DNA from 4 places in the Vibrio sp. STUT-A11 genome. Region 2 is predicted to be linked to each of the others. Evidence: predicted binding sites of a transcription regulator. Region 2 holds the regulator's gene; each other region holds the start of a gene.
What was found. The regulator PurR, encoded in region 2, represses purine synthesis genes. The targets are predictions, from matches to a motif close to TNANGNAAACGTTTNCNTNA.
Positions count from the first base shown of each region.

Region 1: the regulator PurR is predicted to act here: its motif matches at 1,615-1,634, upstream of OO774_RS12355 (NCS2 family permease).
Region 3: the regulator PurR is predicted to act here: its motif matches at 2,832-2,851, upstream of purT (formate-dependent phosphoribosylglycinamide formyltransferase).
Region 4: the regulator PurR is predicted to act here: its motif matches at 2,507-2,526, upstream of folD (bifunctional methylenetetrahydrofolate dehydrogenase/methenyltetrahydrofolate cyclohydrolase FolD).

Region 1 covers NZ_AP026763.1:2,623,758-2,628,478, reverse strand. Annotated here, with positions in the region: gene OO774_RS12360 (aminoacyl-histidine dipeptidase) at 1-644, opposite strand, end outside; gene OO774_RS12355 (NCS2 family permease) at 1,657-2,946, shown strand; gene tet(34) (oxytetracycline resistance phosphoribosyltransferase domain-containing protein Tet(34)) at 3,213-3,677, shown strand; gene frsA (esterase FrsA) at 3,769-4,721, shown strand, end outside.
Region 2 covers NZ_AP026763.1:2,249,164-2,253,884, forward strand. Annotated here, with positions in the region: gene torR (two-component system response regulator TorR) at 1-125, opposite strand, end outside; gene torD (molecular chaperone TorD) at 390-1,037, shown strand; gene purR (HTH-type transcriptional repressor PurR) at 1,469-2,473, shown strand; cyclic di-GMP riboswitch class I at 2,739-2,827, shown strand; gene OO774_RS10570 (TfoX/Sxy family DNA transformation protein) at 2,944-3,534, shown strand; gene OO774_RS10575 (TVP38/TMEM64 family protein) at 3,717-4,409, shown strand; gene OO774_RS10580 (DUF2007 domain-containing protein) at 4,409-4,721, shown strand, end outside.
Region 3 covers NZ_AP026763.1:1,997,023-2,001,743, reverse strand. Annotated here, with positions in the region: gene OO774_RS09475 (RelA/SpoT domain-containing protein) at 1-334, opposite strand, end outside; gene OO774_RS09470 (thiopurine S-methyltransferase) at 650-1,300, shown strand; gene purT (formate-dependent phosphoribosylglycinamide formyltransferase) at 1,591-2,766, opposite strand; gene cdd (cytidine deaminase) at 2,914-3,801, opposite strand; gene OO774_RS09455 (LrgB family protein) at 4,135-4,721, opposite strand, start outside.
Region 4 covers NZ_AP026763.1:2,424,213-2,428,933, reverse strand. Annotated here, with positions in the region: gene OO774_RS11330 (LysR family transcriptional regulator) at 1-56, shown strand, start outside; gene OO774_RS11325 (NupC/NupG family nucleoside CNT transporter) at 297-1,496, shown strand; gene folD (bifunctional methylenetetrahydrofolate dehydrogenase/methenyltetrahydrofolate cyclohydrolase FolD) at 1,576-2,436, opposite strand; tRNA gene OO774_RS11315 (tRNA-Arg) at 2,641-2,717, shown strand; gene OO774_RS11310 (2,3-dihydro-2,3-dihydroxybenzoate dehydrogenase) at 2,774-3,565, opposite strand; gene OO774_RS11305 (hypothetical protein) at 3,667-4,721, shown strand, end outside.

The DNA of each region.
Region 1 (4,721 bases), 370 kb from region 2:
AAGCCTTTTAGTGTTAGTTGGCGAGTAACAAAGCCTGCTGGGATCGCATCACGAGTGATATCGAATGTCATTGCACCGTCGATACCGCCAGCACAACCCATGTAGACTTCACCTTCTTGCTCAGAGTCTGTGTTTAGCAGGATCTCACCTTCTAACCAGCCTGACTCAAGCCCGAATGCACCTGTCATACCAGCTTCTTCATCAATGGTCAGAAGAACTTCAATCGGGCCATGTTTGATCTCAGTAGAGGCAAGAACCGCTAGACACGATGCCATGCCAATGCCGTTGTCAGCGCCAAGTGTCGTACCTTTTGCGGTTACCCATTCGCCATCGATGTATGGCTGAATCGGATCGGTAGTAAAGTCGTGGTCAGTGTCTTCGTTCTTTTGCGGCACCATGTCGATGTGCGCTTGCAGAACTACACCTTTTTTGTTTTCCATACCTGGAGTGGCTGGCTTTTTGATGAAGACGTTACCAGTAGGATCACGGCGTACGTCAAAACCTTGCTCGGTTGCCCAACTGATAATGTATTGTGCTAGCGCTTCCTCATGCTTGGATGGATGAGGGATCGAACAAATCTTATCGAAAAAGCGCCAAAGTAGGCTGGGTGACAAAGTACTGATTTCAGAGTGGAATTCAGACACGGAAAGCTCCTTTTTATCTATATTTCCAGATATGTTGTTGCAATAATTGCAAATGATTAGCATAAATCGCTATTTATATCTGGCTTAGTTAGCTCAAGGATACCACCTGAAGAGGGCGACGAGTAGTCGCCGACCTAAGGATTTCTTTATGGATTGTCACAGTTTATGAATGAGAAGCATGACTTTATGTTGTTTTGGACATATTACGTCATGTTCTTATTTATAAATGTGTAATTTAGTTACATGAATCGCAGTTTATACTCTGTTTGTGGTAATTTTTGTGATTCAAATCACTAAAAGAGTTGTAATAAAATTTCTTGGTGGTATATTTATAACCATCTTCAGAGAGAAGAATAAAATGCTCAAAGGATGAGTCCGTTAATCGCCTCCAAGGAACTGAGAATCAACGACTGCATTAATTGATTAAGAAGGTGATAGTTATGAAAGGTTTACCAAGTACAATGTTCTGGAATACTAAATCTGTATATACCGGTAGCTTTGTATACCCAACAAGCTTTGGCTACTAAGTAAGTCGTCAACGCATGTGACTTGAACAGTTTGTTCACCCCTATAATTTGGAATTTTATTTCAGTAATAGTTCTGACATGATTCGCCGCCACTCATTTCGAGTGGCGTTTTTTTATGTTCTTTTTCGTGGCTTGTCTAAAAAATCATCACTAAGTGTCAATTCCTTTATCACTTGTCCTGTCTAATGCAATATCTTCACGCAATACGCTCAAAAAGATAACTAGAAATCGAGCTTTCGATGTGAAAGTTTAGAACATTGTTCAGTTTGTATTCTTTGTGAGTATTACGTCTGAATTTGCTAGTTATTGTTTCTTAAGCTTTAATTTTTCCCAGTGTAAAAAATCCTAGCGAATGGGTTTCATATCCTGCAAAAAAATCCATTTAGAGTGAAGATTCTATCTGGAATTTACTATTTGATAACTTTATAATTCACACCAATCGATTACGCAACCGTTTACTTTTTTACCTTTAACAGGACTCGATCATGCTCGAAAGGCTCTTTAAGCTCAGTGAAAATGGCACTAATGTGCGCACTGAGATCATCGCAGGTGTTACTACCTTCCTGACCATGGCTTACATTATTTTTGTAAACCCAGCTATCCTTGCTGACACAGGCATGGATCGTGGTGCTATTTTTGTCGCCACCTGTCTTGCTGCTGCTGTTGGCTGTTTCATTATGGGTTTGGTAGCTAACTACCCAATCGCACAGGCTCCGGGAATGGGGCTTAACGCATTCTTCACTTACTCTGTTGTATTGGGAATGGGTTACACATGGCAAGTGGCATTGGCTGCTGTATTTGTTTCCGGTATTTTGTTCATTCTATTAAGTGTGTTCAAGATTCGTGAATGGATCATCAACTCAATTCCTCACTCATTACGTACCGGCATTTCGGCAGGTATTGGTTTGTTCCTTGCTTTTATTGCACTTAAAAATGCAGGCATCGTGGTTGATAACCCAGCGACTCTGGTTTCGATGGGTAATATTACCTCGCTACCATCTGTTTTAGCCGCAATCGGTTTCTTCCTGACTATTTCGCTTGTTCACCGTGGTGTGAAGGGAGCGGTAATGATTGCAATTCTAGGTGTGACTGCACTAGGCCTACTTTTCGGTGATGTGCAGTGGGGCGGTGTGATGTCGACACCACCAAGTATTGCTCCTACGTTCTTACAACTAGATTTCTCTGGCTTGTTTGAAGTTGGCATGATCTCTGTTGTGTTTGCTTTCCTATTTGTAGACTTGTTCGATACTGCGGGTACGCTGGTTGGCGTTTCTCAAAAGGCAGGTCTAACAGACGAAAACGGTAACATTCCTCGCCTGAATAAAGCGCTACTAGCTGATTCAACAGCAACTTCTGTAGGTGCTCTACTGGGTACATCAAACACCACTTCTTACATTGAAAGTGTGGCTGGTGTCGCTGCTGGTGGTCGTACTGGTCTGACGGCTGTTGTTGTGGGCGTGCTGTTCCTACTGGCTCTATTCTTTTCACCTCTTGCAGGTATGATTCCAGCATACGCAACATCAGGTGCTCTATTCTACGTAGCGATCCTGATGCTGTCTGGCTTAGTAAGTATCGATTGGCGTGACCTGACTGAGGCATCACCAGTGGTTGTTACTTGTCTTGTTATGCCACTTACTTTCTCTATTGCGGAAGGTATTACACTAGGCTTTATCGCTTACTCTGCTATCAAGCTCTTCAGTGGTAAAGGTCGTGATGTATCGCTGAGTGTTTGGGTGATGTCAGCTATCTTCATCGTCAAATACCTTGTAGGTTAATTCTATTCAGTTCTAAGCCAGTGCCAACACGAGTTTGCGCTGGCTTTTTTATTTTAATTTTCTTTACTGAAATGGAAGTTTCTACGCTCGATGTAGAGAAATTTGATATCACCATTGGTATTAATATTAGCTTTCGGTAGAATAATCGTTTGCGCTGCTTTAAACCCCGCCTCAGATTTATTTTGAGAGCTTAGTGAATAGATCGCTTATCCGTCATTTTCACTAATTATTGGGGATACATATTTTTAAATTATTAGGTTATTACAATGAGTAAAAAATTCATTATCACTTGGGATGCGATGCAGACTTACTGTCGTGAACTGGCTGAGAAGCAAATGCCAGCTGAGCAGTGGAAGGGTATCTGGGCAGTAAGCCGTGGCGGTCTGGTCCCTGGTGCAATTCTGGCTCGCGAACTGGGCATTCGTTACGTTGATACTATTTGTATTTCAAGTTACGACCATGACCATCAGCGTGATATGTCTGTACTTAAAGCACCAGAAGGTGACGGTGAAGGTTACCTAATCGTTGAAGACCTAGTAGATAGTGGTGATACTGCGCGTCAATTGCGTGAAATGTATCCAAAAGCAAAAATGATTGCTGTATGTGCTAAGCCGTCAGGCAAAGAGCTTCTAGACGACTACGTTGTTGATATTGAGCAAGATACTTGGATCGAGCAGCCATGGGATATGTCTATCCAGTACGTTGAGCCAGTAAACCGCAAGCAAAAATAATTGCAGTCAAAGAATATTGAGAAATGCCCCTGTTTAGGGGCATTTTTTTTATTATCATTGTAGATATTGCAATTAGTCTAGAGCGCTTCATATGCCGGAAGATATCAGTAAAAACCTATCCGAAACATTGTTTGTTAAACACAAGCAAGCCAGAGAGACCTCGGCATTAACTCAGTACATGCCAACCAGCCAGAAAATCCTCGATGAAAGAGAAGCAAAGGCAGAGAGTGCTTGGTATCGTCATTTACTGCGTCTGCAATGGGCATGGCAAGGTGTAGATCCCATTGAGATAGAACAGGTGCTATCTAGAATTGCCTCTTCGACCCACTCTCGTACTAACGATGACTGGTTAGATACCGTGATGGGTTACCACAGCGGAAACTGGACGTTCGAGTGGATCAAGTTGGGCATGGCGCATCAAAAGCGTGCTGAAAATATGCAAGGAGAAGCAGCCGCAGATGAGCTTTTTACTGCCTCTTTGTGTTTCAGTATCGCTGGCTACCCGCATTTAAAGAACGATAATTTAGCGCTGCAGGCTCAGGTGCTGGCCAACAAAGCGTATTCGGAAGGGGCAGAGAAAACCCAATACACCATCAAACAAATCGAAGTGCCGTACCAGAATCGGAAAATCATTGCGAATTTACATCTGCCTAGAACGGATAAGCAACTGCCTGTTGTGATGGTTAGTGCGGGTTTGGATAGTCTGCAAACCGACATGTGGCAACTGTTCCGTCATCATTTTGCGCCAAAAGATATTGCGATGCTAACGGTTGATATGCCTTCGATTGGACACAGTTCACGTTGGCCTCTGACCGAAGACACGAGTTGTATCCACCAGACGGTACTGAATGAGCTTTATTCGATTCCTTACGTTGATCACCATAAAGTGGGGCTAGTTGGATTTCGCTTTGGCGGCAATGCGATGGTTCGTCTTTCATTTATTGAGCAGGAAAAGATAAAAGCTTGTGTTGCGATGGGCGCACCTGTGCATGATCTTTTTACCTCTACTCAAAAATTACAGCAGATGCCGAAAATGTACCTGGA
Region 2 (4,721 bases):
AGTACCTCACGCATTTGCGTGCCACTCTCTGCTTCACTGACTATATAACCTTCATTTTGAAAATAACCCGCTAGCTTACTACGCGTTACAACATCATCTTCTACGACTAATACGTGATAGCTCATTTACACCACTTTCTGTCATTGATCATTCGAGATGTATTCTATTCATAACTATTAACATTTCTAGTCATAGGCGGACTAAAAAGCAAGATTTAGTGATTTTGTTGATTCAAAACAAGCTTACCAAGCCCTGTTAACAAATGGACATATTTCTCTATAAAACATCATAGTTATAGTTACTGCTGTTCATTTTAATTGATTACACTTAAAGGATATCTGAATTTGATTTTGTGGTGCCAGAAATAGAGCATCATTCAGGAGCCTAAAATGCAAGAAGTGAAAGCTTTTAATGAAAAACGTGCCGAAATTTACTGGTGGTTTTCTAGCTTATTCGCCAAAGAACTAACAGACAAAGAATTGGAGACTTACCATAGTGTCGAAATTCGTAGCTTTTTGGCGGGCTTAGGTGAAAATGAATCTCTCAAGCCCTCGATAGATAACCTTGTAGACGCACTGAACCGCCTACAAGACCGCGCAGATGCTCAGCTAGAGCTTGCTGCGGACTTTTGTGAGCTGTTCTTAAAAACCGAAAAGTACGGTGCGCTTCCCTACGCTTCTATGTACATTGGCGAATCTGGTTTGCTCAATGACAAGCCAGCAGAAGAGATGGAAAAGTTGATGGCTGAGTATGGTGTCCAAGTTGACGACAATCTAAAAGAACCAGCCGACCACTTAGCGGTAGAACTGGACTTCTTGGGTAACATGATCATCCGCTCTAATGAGTTTGAACAAGAAAAACATATGGAAGCAGCCTTCGTTAAACAAAATGCATTTATCGAAGGTCAACTCATGTCTTGGTTACCACAATTCTCGCAAAAGTGTCAGCAATTGGATGACTTTGGCTTCTACGCCAGCGTCGCGCAACTATTAATTGCATTTTGTAAACTGGACAGCGCTTACCTTCTTGGTGAATAATTGCCGCCTGTTTTAGGGAGCCTGGCTATTAGGTTCCCTATTTTTTATTCGTTAACTATTAAAATTGTTCCAAGCGCTCGCTTTCTAGCAATCAAAATGTGACTTCAGAGACACAAAACCATTGCTGAAATTATTGCCAGCCTGCTCGCATAGGGCTAAAATGTGAACGCAAACGATTAAATATGATTTTATGTAAACCGCTGAAATAAAGCGGTTTTTGTGTTTTCTTAATAGGTTGATGACCTTTCTTCACTCGGTTGAAGAAAATGAGCATTATCGACCGCTGTTGCTACTTACCCTCTACCGACTTCGGAGTAACCACTGCTAAACAGACTCAGCGCCATTGTTAATGTTGCGCTAAGTTTACACAAACACTCAGCACTAGGTTTATCTTCCACGGTATATTAGTAGCTCGATACAGGACACCATTTATGGCCACTATAAAAGACGTTGCTCGATTAGCCGGCGTTTCTACCACCACTGTTTCGCACGTTATCAACAAAACGCGCTTTGTTGCAGAAGCAACGCAAGAAAAAGTAATGAAAGCGGTTGATGAGCTTAACTATGCACCAAGTGCGGTTGCTCGTAGCTTAAAATGTAACTCAACGCGAACTATCGGTATGTTGGTAACGCAATCTACCAACCTATTCTTCTCTGAAGTTATCGATGGTGTAGAAAGTTACTGCTACCGCCAAGGCTACACACTTATCTTGTGTAACACTGGTGGTATTTATGAAAAGCAACGAGATTACATTCGCATGCTCGCCGAAAAGCGTGTCGATGGCATACTGGTGATGTGTTCCGACCTGACAGAAGAGCTGAAGCAAATGCTTGACCGTCACGCTGATATTCCAAAAGTAGTCATGGATTGGGGTCCAGAAAGCTCGCAAGCAGACAAAATCATGGATAACTCAGAGGAAGGCGGTTACATCGCGACTAAGTATCTGATTGATAACGGTCATACCGATATTGCTTGTTTAAGTGGTCACTTTGAAAAACTCGCATGCCAAGAGCGGATTGCTGGATTCCGTCGAGCAATGGCAGAAGCAAACCTACCGGTAAACGAAGACTGGTTTTTTGAAGGTAACTTTGAATGTGATACCGCTGTTTTGGTCGCAGACAAAATTACCGCAATGGCAAAACGCCCAACAGCCGTATTCTGTTTCAATGACACCATGGCGTTGGGTCTCATGAGCCGTCTACAACAGAATGGCATTAAGATTCCTGACGAGGTATCCGTCATCGGTTACGACAATATCGAGTTGGCAGAATACTTTTCGCCACCGCTAACAACGATCCACCAACCAAAGCGTCGTGTCGGTAAAAATGCCTTCGAGATTCTGCTTGAACGTATTAAAGACAAAGAACACGAAAAACGCATTTTTGAAATGCAGCCAGAGTTGGTCGTTCGAAATACAGTGAAAAAACTCAATTAATGACCAGTAAGCGCTCACCTGAGCGCTTATTTTTTGTCCGGAAAAATAACTTTATCACCCTTTTGTTCACTTTAGTCAGCAAACGCTTTATAAGTTACTGTTTTTTTTAAACACGATCCACCTCACATCGCCTCAAACTTGTGCTCAGCCTTCAATCTCAAATACGAAACTAAACCCATAAAACATGGTCGTTTTATTGAAGCAATATCACAATTTGATCTCTGAAATGTGATGTTAATTCAAGATAAAAAGTATTCTCTACCTGTCACGCACAGGGCAAACCATCCGAAAGGGTGGGACGCAAAGCTTCCGGCCTTAACCATTCGATAAATGGAAGGTAGCGGGGTTACCGATGGCAAATATGCATATAATGAGTTTACCCTTTAATGACATTGTGCTTGCATGTATTTGCTACTCTCTCGGACCTGACTTTTGGTGGCGTAATATTAATTACACCGAGATAACACATCATGGATAAACCGATACTCAAAGATTCTATGAAGCTATTTGAGGCACTTGGTACGATCAAGTCGCGCTCAATGTTTGGTGGCTTCGGACTTTTCGCTGATGAAACGATGTTTGCACTGGTTGTGAATGATCAACTTCATATACGAGCAGACCAACAAACTTCATCTAACTTCGAGAAGCAAGGACTAAAACCGTACGTTTACAAGAAACGTGGTTTCCCGGTCGTTACTAAGTACTATGCGATTTCCGACGACTTATGGGAATCCAGTGAACGCTTGATAGAAGTAGCGAAGAAGTCGTTAGAACAAGCCAATTTAGAAAAAAAGCAGCAAGCCAGTAGTAAACCTGACAGGTTGAAAGATCTACCCAATTTACGACTAGCGACAGAACGAATGCTTAAGAAAGCTGGTATTAAATCAGTAGAACAACTTGAGGAAACTGGCGCATTAGGCGCTTACAAAGCGATACGTGATACGCACTCCGCAAAAGTAAGCATTGAGTTGCTATGGGCTTTAGAAGGGGCGATTAACGGCACTCATTGGAGCGTTGTTCCCCAATCTCGAAGGGAAGAGCTAAAAAGTGCGCTCTCTTAGCCGAAAGAGATAAACCTTTTCGATGTATAAAAACCGCAGTTTCGACTGCGGTTTTTTTTGAAATTTTTTCCAGCCTCAAACTGTCTGTTATTTTGTATATCAAATGATTGTTATGAGTACCATATTTAACTACTGGTACCTGTTAACGTTTTAGAGCAAGGCTGTTCTTCTGGAGTACGACAATGAATAAAAAACTGGTTTTTGGGTTAATACTGCTGTTAACGATAATTTTATTAGCCGTTAACTTTAGCCAGTACCTCACTTTAGAGAACGCTAAAGCCCAGCAAGACGCACTTAACGCCTATATCGATCAACGGTTTGTCTTTGCTGTTACGCTCTATTTCGTCGCTTATGTCGCGATCACCGCGTTTTCTATTCCCGGTGCAGCGGTCGTCACTCTGTTAGCCGCTGCTCTATTCGGCTTTTGGACTAGCTTACTTCTCGTCTCATTTGCCAGTACGATCGGGGCAACGTTAGCTTTTCTGAGTAGTCGTTACTTATTACGAGATTGGGTACAAACAAAATTTGGTTCAAAGCTCAACGCGATTAACCAAGGCGTCAAAAAAGACGGGGCATCTTACCTACTCTCATTACGATTGATCCCTGTATTTCCTTTCTTTCTAATCAACCTATTGATGGGATTAACCCCGATGTCTGTTGGCCGATTTTATTTGACCAGCCAAATAGGTATGCTTCCAGGCACCGCTGTTTATCTCAATGCAGGTACTCAACTGGCAACGATTGAAAGCCTCTCTGATATCGTTTCACCGAGCGTGTTAGCTTCATTTGCGTTGCTTGGGCTTTTTCCTATCATTGCTAAATGGCTGATGAATAAATTCAGACCCACTCAAGTGCAGCCAAATGGAAACTCTTGATGAAGATATTTATTGCGAAAAACCCGGCAGAAGCGCATATCGTTTGTGAGTTGCTGAAAACAGAGCAAATTTTTTGTGAAGTACGAGGAGAAGGCATTTTCGGATTGAAAGGAGAGTTACCATTCGGCGACGATACCGACCCTTACGTTTGGTTATTGAATCCAGAACAGAAGATGAGAGCCTTGGCTATTATTGAAGCCTATCAAAAACAGACACAGCCAAACACCTATCAAGATTGGACATGCCCTAAATGTTCGGAACTCAATGAAGGCCAATTTGGCGCGTGCTGGCAGTGTGGCTATCAGATAGATG
Region 3 (4,721 bases), 250 kb from region 2:
CTGCACGTTGTTTAGATTTTACGCCAGCGAAGTGAGGTTGGGCGTCGTTGAGAAGGGCGGTACTTTTACAGATGGTTTCAAGTTCGAATTGAGCTTGGTGTGCTTTGGAGTAAAGAATATCAAAATCAGAATATGGCTGAGTTGGGTTTGAGTCGATAGTTCGAATACCATATAAGCCGCTTAGGCTGTGTTTGAATAGTTTTGAACAAACCTCGTTTTGACTTGCAGAACGATTCTGTTCACTACTTGTTGGCGCAATAGGCATCGCGGCGAATGCAGGTGCACGGCTTAGTACCAAAAGCATCAATGCTGTTGTACGTAAAAATAAGCTCATTCACTCTCCTTAACTTGCTTGCACTTAGAAAATGGGGACAAAGAAGTCGCTAAGATTTGCAAATCAGGTTGTTATTCATAAATGGGGATCTTTTGAAATATTCCAAGGTTAACTCTCATGTTTACAGTGGAATTATGCGTTAGATCACTATTTACATTTTCATTGTTCTGTTAATTCAACGTCAGTATCATTTCGTATATCGTGAATGCATCGTAGCATTTGAGGATTAACGAAAGATGAACGCCATAGACAAATTCGAAAAAATCATTAGTCTTACTCCACAAAACGTAATTCAGCCGATAAGTAGAAAATAAAATGAGAGACCCAGAGTTTTGGCACAATAAGTGGGCCAGCAACAAAATCGGATTCCATTTGGAAGATGTAAACCCATTGCTGCCTCAGCATTGGCATCACACAAGCCCTAAGCGCGAAGACACCGTATTGGTTCCACTTTGTGGTAAGTCGGAAGACCTTGCATGGTTGGCGACCAAACATGATGAAGTTATTGGTGTTGAATTAAGTCAAATTGCGGTACGTGCATTCTTTGCTGAGCATTTTTATACGCCGATGGTCACGCCGCTAAATGGAATGCATGAGCTGTATCAGTTTGACGAGCTTTCTATTTACACTGGTGACTTTTTTACCGCACCGGTTTCTCAGGTTGATATCGTTTACGACCGAGCAGCATTGGTTGCATTGCCGCAAGAAATGAGAGAAGAATACGCTGATCGTTTAAAACAGCTGCTTAAACCGGGTGGTCGTATTCTGCTTGTTACACTCAATTACCCTCAGCAAGAAATGGCGGGACCTCCATTTAGCGTACCAGTGAATGAAATCGAACAGTTATTCTCGGGCTACAAAGTGACTTGCCTGAACGTGGACGAAGCGGATGAAAATCACCCGAAAATTGCTAAGCAAGGCTTAAGTCGTTTTTCTGAAGAAGTGTATTTGATTGAAGCGTCTTAAATATTGATCTTAGGATAATGGCGCACCGCTATTTTAGCTAATGCTCATCGCTTAACGGCCATCATAATCGGGTCATTCCAGCGAGCCATAGCGAGACTAGGAATCTATTATCAGCGAGCTAAAACAATATAGGAATTATTTTGGCGACAGAGTGCTCGGATAGAAGATTCTGAATCATGCTCCTTCGTCGCTGTCCAGAATGACGGATGATAATACCGTTCGCTGTTAAACGAACGGTATTAAGCTGATATAGCTGCGCTTTTTTGCTATTTCAGGCCGTCACAAAGGACTTAGTAAACGATGTTTACCTTCGATGCATTTGCTACCGCATCTTGAACGGACTCTTCTGTGCTGTTTCGACGAGTCACAACAACACCCAAGCGGCGGCGACCGTCGATTTCTGGCTTACCAAATAGACGAACTTGCGTTTGTGGCTGCGTTAAAGCGTCAGCTAAATTATCAAAACGAATGTTGGTAGAAGTACCCTGACCAAGAATGACTGCTGATGCAGAAGGGCCGTACTGGACAATGTTGTTGATTGGCATGCCGGTAAATGCACGAACGTGAAGTGCAAACTCAGACATTTCCTGAGAAATCAGGGTGACCAATCCTGTGTCGTGTGGGCGAGGCGAAACCTCGTTGAAGATCACTTGGTCACCTTTCACAAACAACTCTACACCGAAAATGCCATAGCCACCTAATGCATTGACGACTTTTTCCGCTGCATATTGCGCGGCTTTTACTGCATTTTCTGACATTGCTTGAGGCTGCCATGACTCGCGGTAGTCACCATCTTCTTGACGGTGACCGATTGGTGCGCAGAAGTGTACGCCATCAACCGCACGAACGGTTAGTAAGGTTATCTCGTAATCAAAGTCGATAAAGCCTTCAACAATGACACGACCAGCACCAGTGCGGCCACCTTCTTGAGCGTAGTTCCATGCTTTTTCAATATCAGCTTCTGATTTAATGACACTCTGGCCTTTACCAGACGAGCTCATCACTGGCTTAACGACGCAAGGGGTGCCGACGAACTCGACGGCTGCTTTAAAGTCATCGTAGTTGTCTGCAAATCGGTAAGGGGAGGTAGTAAGCTCAAGCTCTTCAGCAGCTAAACGACGAATACCTTCACGGTTCATCGTAAGTTTAGTTGCCTTAGCCGTTGGAACGACATTCAGACCTTTTGCTTCAAGCTCGACTAGCTTCTCGGTTGCAATAGCTTCAATTTCAGGAACAACATAAGCGGGTTGCTCTTTATTGATGATTTCTTCTAATGCTTGACCATCCAGCATATCAAGCACATAGCTGCGGTGAGCGACTTGCATTGCAGGTGCATTCGCATAACGGTCACAAGCAATGACTTCCAGGCCCAGACGTTGACATTCAATTGCGACTTCTTTACCAAGCTCGCCAGAGCCTAAAAGTAATACACGAGTAGCATTTGCGCTGGTTGCAGTACCGAACATATCGTTCCCTTACAAAATAAAGTGATGAGACAGAATTTGCAGGGGATCATACTGAATTTTTACCGTAAAGCAAACGTTTGCGTGTGGTTTTTTGCTAATAAAAAAGCTCTACATCATGTAGAGCTTTCAGCGACATCATTATGTAAATTACACGTTAACGAAACTTAGTGGAATGTCGGGATTCAACGCTTCTAACGTTGATTGCGTATCAGCAAGATGACTGATCTTACCTTCTGAATTCTCCACTAAAGCGGCCGCTTTGATGTTATCAAAGGTTTCACCCGCCAGTAGTACCTGAATCAAAGCAACTTGAAGAGGAGGAAGGCTAGGGTTAAACGCCGCATTCTCTGCATAAGCGCCTTGGAAAACGCGACCATCAGCAAGCTCTAACGCCAAGCCACTGAGGTTATTAGTGTAAGGGGCATGGCTCATGTTCATCGCATCGACGGCTTTTAGAATTAGCACATCGTTATCTTCACATTCGAATTGATGCTTAACTTCAGCCATTAAGCCAGATTTGATACCCAAATCGGCCGGGCCAAATGCTTCAGGCAGATATTCATGTAACGATTTTTCTTCACGCTCTGGCAATTGGACTTTTAACTCTTTCGCTGTAGACAGCTCGTTCATGAACTGACGACAGTGGCCACAAGGACTAAAGTTAATCGTGATGTCTTTAACACCGCGTTCGCCCTTCATCCAGGCGTGGCTGATTGCAGATTGTTCTGCGTGAACAGTTTGACCAAGTTGAACACCAAGGAACTCCATGTTTGCGCCGAAGTAGAGACGGCCTGAAAGCCCGCGAACAATGGCACCAACATAAAACTCAGAAATAGGCGCGTAAGAATAAGCAGCGGCAAAAGGAAGCAGAGCAACACGCAGCTCTTTGTCAGATAGAGCGGTAGCAGACAGTAACTGCTCAAACTGCTGTACTGAAAGAGTAGCATCAAAATCGTCGGCTAAAATGATAGGAGCAAGTTGGTTTGAAAGTGCTTCTGGTGCGCTTGCTAGCGCTTGTTCAATGCGACTTTTCATGTTGAATCCTTGTTATTGCATGGACAGTTATTCTATGCAAAGTGGAGAAACGTACCGTGCTTTAGATCACATTAAATGATGTAACTAAAATTCACGTTACATATTTAGAGTGAGGTCACACATGTATTCGATTGCACAGGCGTTGAATGTTACTTCGATCTCTTAAATATATTAACTCACACTCATATCGACAAGTAATGGGTAGTTGAGAGTCGCTTCTATTTATTCCACAAGAGGTTGCCTAGGTTGTGAATGGACTTCAATCTTTAGAAGGAGAGTAGGAGAGAATAGAGGATGACCTGCCCAGATAATAGGCAGGCCGAAAAGCATTTCTTATTGATATAACCAGACAGCTAGTGCAAAAAAGCTCGGAGCCAGAACCGACGTAATAATACCGCACAACACTAATGCCAAAGACGAGAATGCTGCGTCTGCTGGTTGTTTCTCAACACACGTCGCAGTACCCAGTGCGTGGGACACCGTACCCATGGTTAAACCGCGGGCAATAGGATGTTTAATCCCAATCAGGTTGTAGATAGGGTAAGCCACAATCGCACCCAATAAGCCAACCAGAAGTACTAAAATCGCTGCAACTGCCGCTTCACCACCAAGATGGCTGGAGATTTCCATCGCAATAGGGGTGGTCACTGATTTACCAACCAAGCTCGCGATCAAACTTAACTCGGTGTGAAAAGCGACGGCGATGAGAGTTGCCGTCATCATCGACATAACACTGCCCAGAACACAAGCGAAGGTAATGATGCGCCAGTTTGCTCTGATCTGAGGAAGCTGCTCATATAACGGGTAAGCTAGCGCCACAACGGCTGGTTGTAGCAGGAAACTAAACACTTCGTTGTCGGCGTAGTAAGTGTCAAACGGCACGTTCAAGTAGGTCAACAACGGAATAATGACCGCAATAC
Region 4 (4,721 bases), 180 kb from region 2:
ACCCTTGCCATTGGGATCAAAGATTAGCACCGTATATCTCCATTCCTAAGTCATGACGATTGTATATATAAGGTGATTTTTGTCGCAAAAATTTTTCTGAATCTATAAACAATTTTTCCATATGGAAATAATAACAAAAAGCAAACGTTTATCATTATTAAATTCAATGGCTTAATGTTTAGTTTGAATATTGACCACTGAAACTTTTCACACTGTTAACAACCTCAAGTTGCAGCATTTTGAGTCCGCTATACAATCCGACGCCTTTACCATTCCCCTTCTGTCGGACCCAATTTATGAACTCACTTATTGGTATCGTAGCCATACTCTTCGTAGCATGGCTACTTTCTACAAATAGAAAAAATATAAAGATCAGAACCGTCTCACTTGCCTTTGCCTTACAGGTATTGTTTGCACTATTGGTTCTGTATGTACCAGCAGGGCGAGACGCTCTAAACTCAGTGAGCAGCGTTGTATCGAACTTAATCAACTATGGTCAGGAAGGCATCGCGTTTTTATTCGGCAATTTGGCGACAGGCGGATTCACTTTCGCGATTAATGTTCTGGGCATCATCATTTTCTTCTCCTCGCTGATTGCTGGCCTTTATCACATTGGTATTATGCCAAGGATGATTAACTTTATCGGTGGTGGTATCCAAAAGCTGTTAGGCATTGGGCGTGCCGAGTCTTTATCTGCTACAGCCAATATCTTTGTTGGCACGATTGAAGCGCCATTAATGGTTAAGCCTTATTTAAAGCACATGACGGATTCACAGTTCTTTGCAGTAATGACTGGTGGGTTGGCTTCGGTTGCTGGTGGTACGTTGGTCGGCTATGCATCTTTGGGTGTAGACTTAAATTACCTGATCGCGGCGGCGTTTATGTCTGCTCCTGCCGGTTTGTTGATGGCTAAAATTCTGATGCCGGAAGACACAAACCAAGCTGATGAAATCGATCTTAGCCAAGTTGAAATCCCACGAGCAACCAATGTGGTCGAAGCTTTGGCAGATGGTGCGATGGCGGGTGTTCGTATCGCGGTTGCAGTTGGTGGCACGCTGTTGGCTTTCATCAGTGTGATTGCATTGCTTAACGGTATTTTGGGATGGTTTGGCGATCTTATTGGCACGCCATTAAGCTTCGAACTCGTTTTAGGCTACGTATTTGCGCCAGTTGCATGGCTGTTAGGTGTGCCATGGGCAGAGGCGATCACAGCAGGGTCTCTGATCGGGAATAAAATCGTAGTAAATGAGTTTGTTGCTTTTATTCAACTTGCAGAAGTGAAGTCGCAGCTAAGTGCCCATTCTCAAGCGATTGTGACTTTTGCACTATGTGGCTTTGCGAACATCTCAAGCATGGCAATGCTCATTGGTGGTTTGGGCTCATTGGTGCCAGAGAAGCGTGCGTTCGTGTCTAAGCATGGATTCCGCGCGATTGTCGCAGGTGTGATGGCGAACTTGATGAGTGCATCCATTGCCGGTGTGATTTTGAGTCTTTAACGATTTAGACTAAATTTACACCACATAAAGAAAAAAGGCTCCTTATCCAGGAGCCTTTTTCGTACTTAGTATTCTGCCATTACTTTTCAGTATGGAACTGCTCACAAGCCAGCATAGTATTTTCAATCAGGCTTGCTACTGTCATTGGGCCAACGCCACCCGGTACTGGAGTAATGAAGCTCGCGCTTTCACGTGCTTTATCGTATTCCACGTCGCCAACCAGCTTACCAGAGTCAAGACGGTTGATACCTACATCGACAACCACAGCGCCTTTCTTAATCCATTCGCCAGGAATGAAGTTTGGTTTACCTACAGCAACAACGACAACGTCAGCTTGACGAACGTAGCTCTCCAAGTCTTTAGTAAAGCGGTGACAGGTCGTCGTTGTACAGCCGGCCAATAGCAGCTCAAGTGTCATTGGACGACCAACGATATTTGAAGCTCCAACTACCACCGCGTGCTTACCACGAAGATTAATATTGTAGCGGTCGAGCAGGGTAATAATACCTTTCGGCGTACAAGAGCGTAGTTTAGGGATACGCTGAGCAAGACGACCTACGTTATAAGGGTGGAAGCCATCCACGTCTTTCTCTGGATGAATACGCTCTAAAACATGAGTGCTATCAATTCCAGCAGGAAGTGGAAGCTGAACTAAAATGCCATCAATTTCGTTGTCATTGTTCAACTCATCGATCAACGCTAGCAATTCTGCTTCAGTGGTTGATGCCGGAAGGTCAAAAGACTTGGAAACAAAACCCACTTCTTCACAAGCGCGGCGCTTACTGCCCACGTAAACTTGAGAAGCTGGGTCTTCACCAACTAGAACAACTGCAAGACCAGGGGCGCGTAATCCAGCTTCAACGCGAGCTTTTACACGTGCTGCAACTTCAGAACGAACAGTTTGGGAAATGAGAGTCCCATCTATATTTTGAGCAGTCATGACTTTCCTTATAAATTTTAGAAGGCAGATAATCTGCGGCGCATTGTCGCAGAATTTCTATTTAACATCCATACGCAAACGTTTGCCCTGGGTCGTTTTTGAGCATCTACTGCTTCAGTGACCTTTTTTTAGGCATTCAGATCAGAATGTTACTAAAAGCCGTTGATTTACCCATTTTAACTCGTATAATCCTTTCCCTGTAGCGCGCCCTTAGCTCAGCTGGATAGAGCACGTCCCTTCTAAGGATGTGGTCATAGGTTCGAATCCTATAGGGCGTGCCATTTATTCAAAAGCCCCGATAACTCGATGAGTTGTCGGGGCTTTGTCGTTTATACCGCTAAAAAGTTGCACCGCCATCGACTCTTAAATCATGCATGGTGATATGCCCTGATTTGTTGCTGAGTAGAAACTCGATCGCATTGGTGATGTCTTTGGTTTCGGCTATTTTATTCAACGGGATGCCAATACGATGCGATTCCAGGTTGCCGCGAATCGTTTCTTTTTCACCGTAAGACTCATTCCACATTTGCTCCTGCATTGGAGTTCTGGTTGACCCCGGACTGACAATATTGCAGCGAATACCATGTTCAGCCAACTCTAGCCCCAAACACTGTATCCACATGTGGAGCCCGGCTTTAGATGTGCAGTAAGCAGACATATTGCTTCTTGGAGTATCGGCTGCATTTGAACCTACCGCTACGATAGCGCCTTTTTTCCCGCTTTTAACTAATAACTTAGCCATAGATTGGGTTAAAAGCAGAGTACCTTTTAGGTTTACATCCAGTGTTTTGTTCAAGGCATCCAAAGGCAGGTCAAGAACAGGGGAAAGGTGTAAGGTGCCTGCACAGGTCGCAATATATTCAGGAATGAGTTTGTCCTTTTCTAAACGTTGGCAGGCTGATTGGATAGATTCAGGACTTGCCAGATCAAATGGCAAAAAGGTTGTTTTGACTTGTTGTTCGTCAGGAATCGAACTCATCAAATTCATTAGCGTCTGTTCACTAACATCACAGGCAATCACGTGTGCGCCTTGCGCTAACAAACTTTTAGCGCAGGCTAGGCCTATTCCCTGACCAGCGCCAGTAACCAGACACAACTTACCGTGGAATTCTGAACGGTTTTCATTCATCTAAACATCCTTTTCGTGATACAGATTTTAAATTTGATTTGTGAAAATGATAATTATTTTTGTTATCGTTGTCACCTTGTTAACTAGGAAATGATTAAGTCATGAGTAAAGTAGGGCGAAAAGTAAAACCGTGGCTATTAAGCCTGGGATTAGTGAGTTTGGCTGGCTGTGAATATTTGCCTCATTATGCCAAGGTCGATTTAGCGCAACAGCAAGTCGTCCAAGTTGTAGAGCAAGCAAAAGTTGCAGATGATGTCATTATGCAGGCATTTGAAACGCATCACTTGGTTGCGATTGGCGATTATCACTGGAACGAGGCGTTTATTCGTTATGCTACCAAATTAGTGTCTAAACCAGCGTTTTCCGAGCAAGTGAATCATGTGGTGGTGGAGTTTGGCAATGCTAAATACCAATCGGTTTTAGATGATTATCTCGCAGGAGAGGAGGTCAGTGAGAGCCAACTGAATACGATGCTAAGAGGATCGTTGTACTTTATGGCTTGGATGCCAGATGTCTACCGAGACTTTTTCAAAGCCATAAAACAGCGCAACGAAGCTTTACCTGAGGGCAAGAAAATTCAAGTGCATCTGGCGGAAGCGCCTTTTGACTGGGATGAAATGCAGGACGTTAAAGTTTGGAAGAAAGCAGCGAAGAATAAGACCGATCATTTCTATCAAGTCGCGTCTGAACGAATCAAGAATAATGAAAAAGCATTGATGATTTTTGGCGCGTTTCACTTAGTAAATGCACCAGCAAACTATGTAAAAAAAACGCAAGAAACAGACTGGCCGCTGGCAACGCGTCTGCAGCAAGCCTTTCCTGATAGCACTTATTTGATTTGGCCGATGACCGACCCCGAGGTGGTAAAGACCTTTAATGCACTGAAATCACCAGCTGTATTGGAAGTGGGGCAGGGACCAATGCGGGATCTACGTTTGATCGATTTTTTGCCAAAAGCACGTTACAAGCTGGCTGCAATGGATGATATCGATGCAAAAGTTGGTGAACTGTTTGACGCCTTTCTTTATCTAGGCGAGAACCAGAGAACAATGGTTTTTCCTCGTGATGTGGTGGCTGATCGTGAGTGGGTTGGAGAGATGCAGCGTCGAGTTGATCTCATCGGCGGCAAAATGCAAGAGAGCTTTAATCAGCTTAT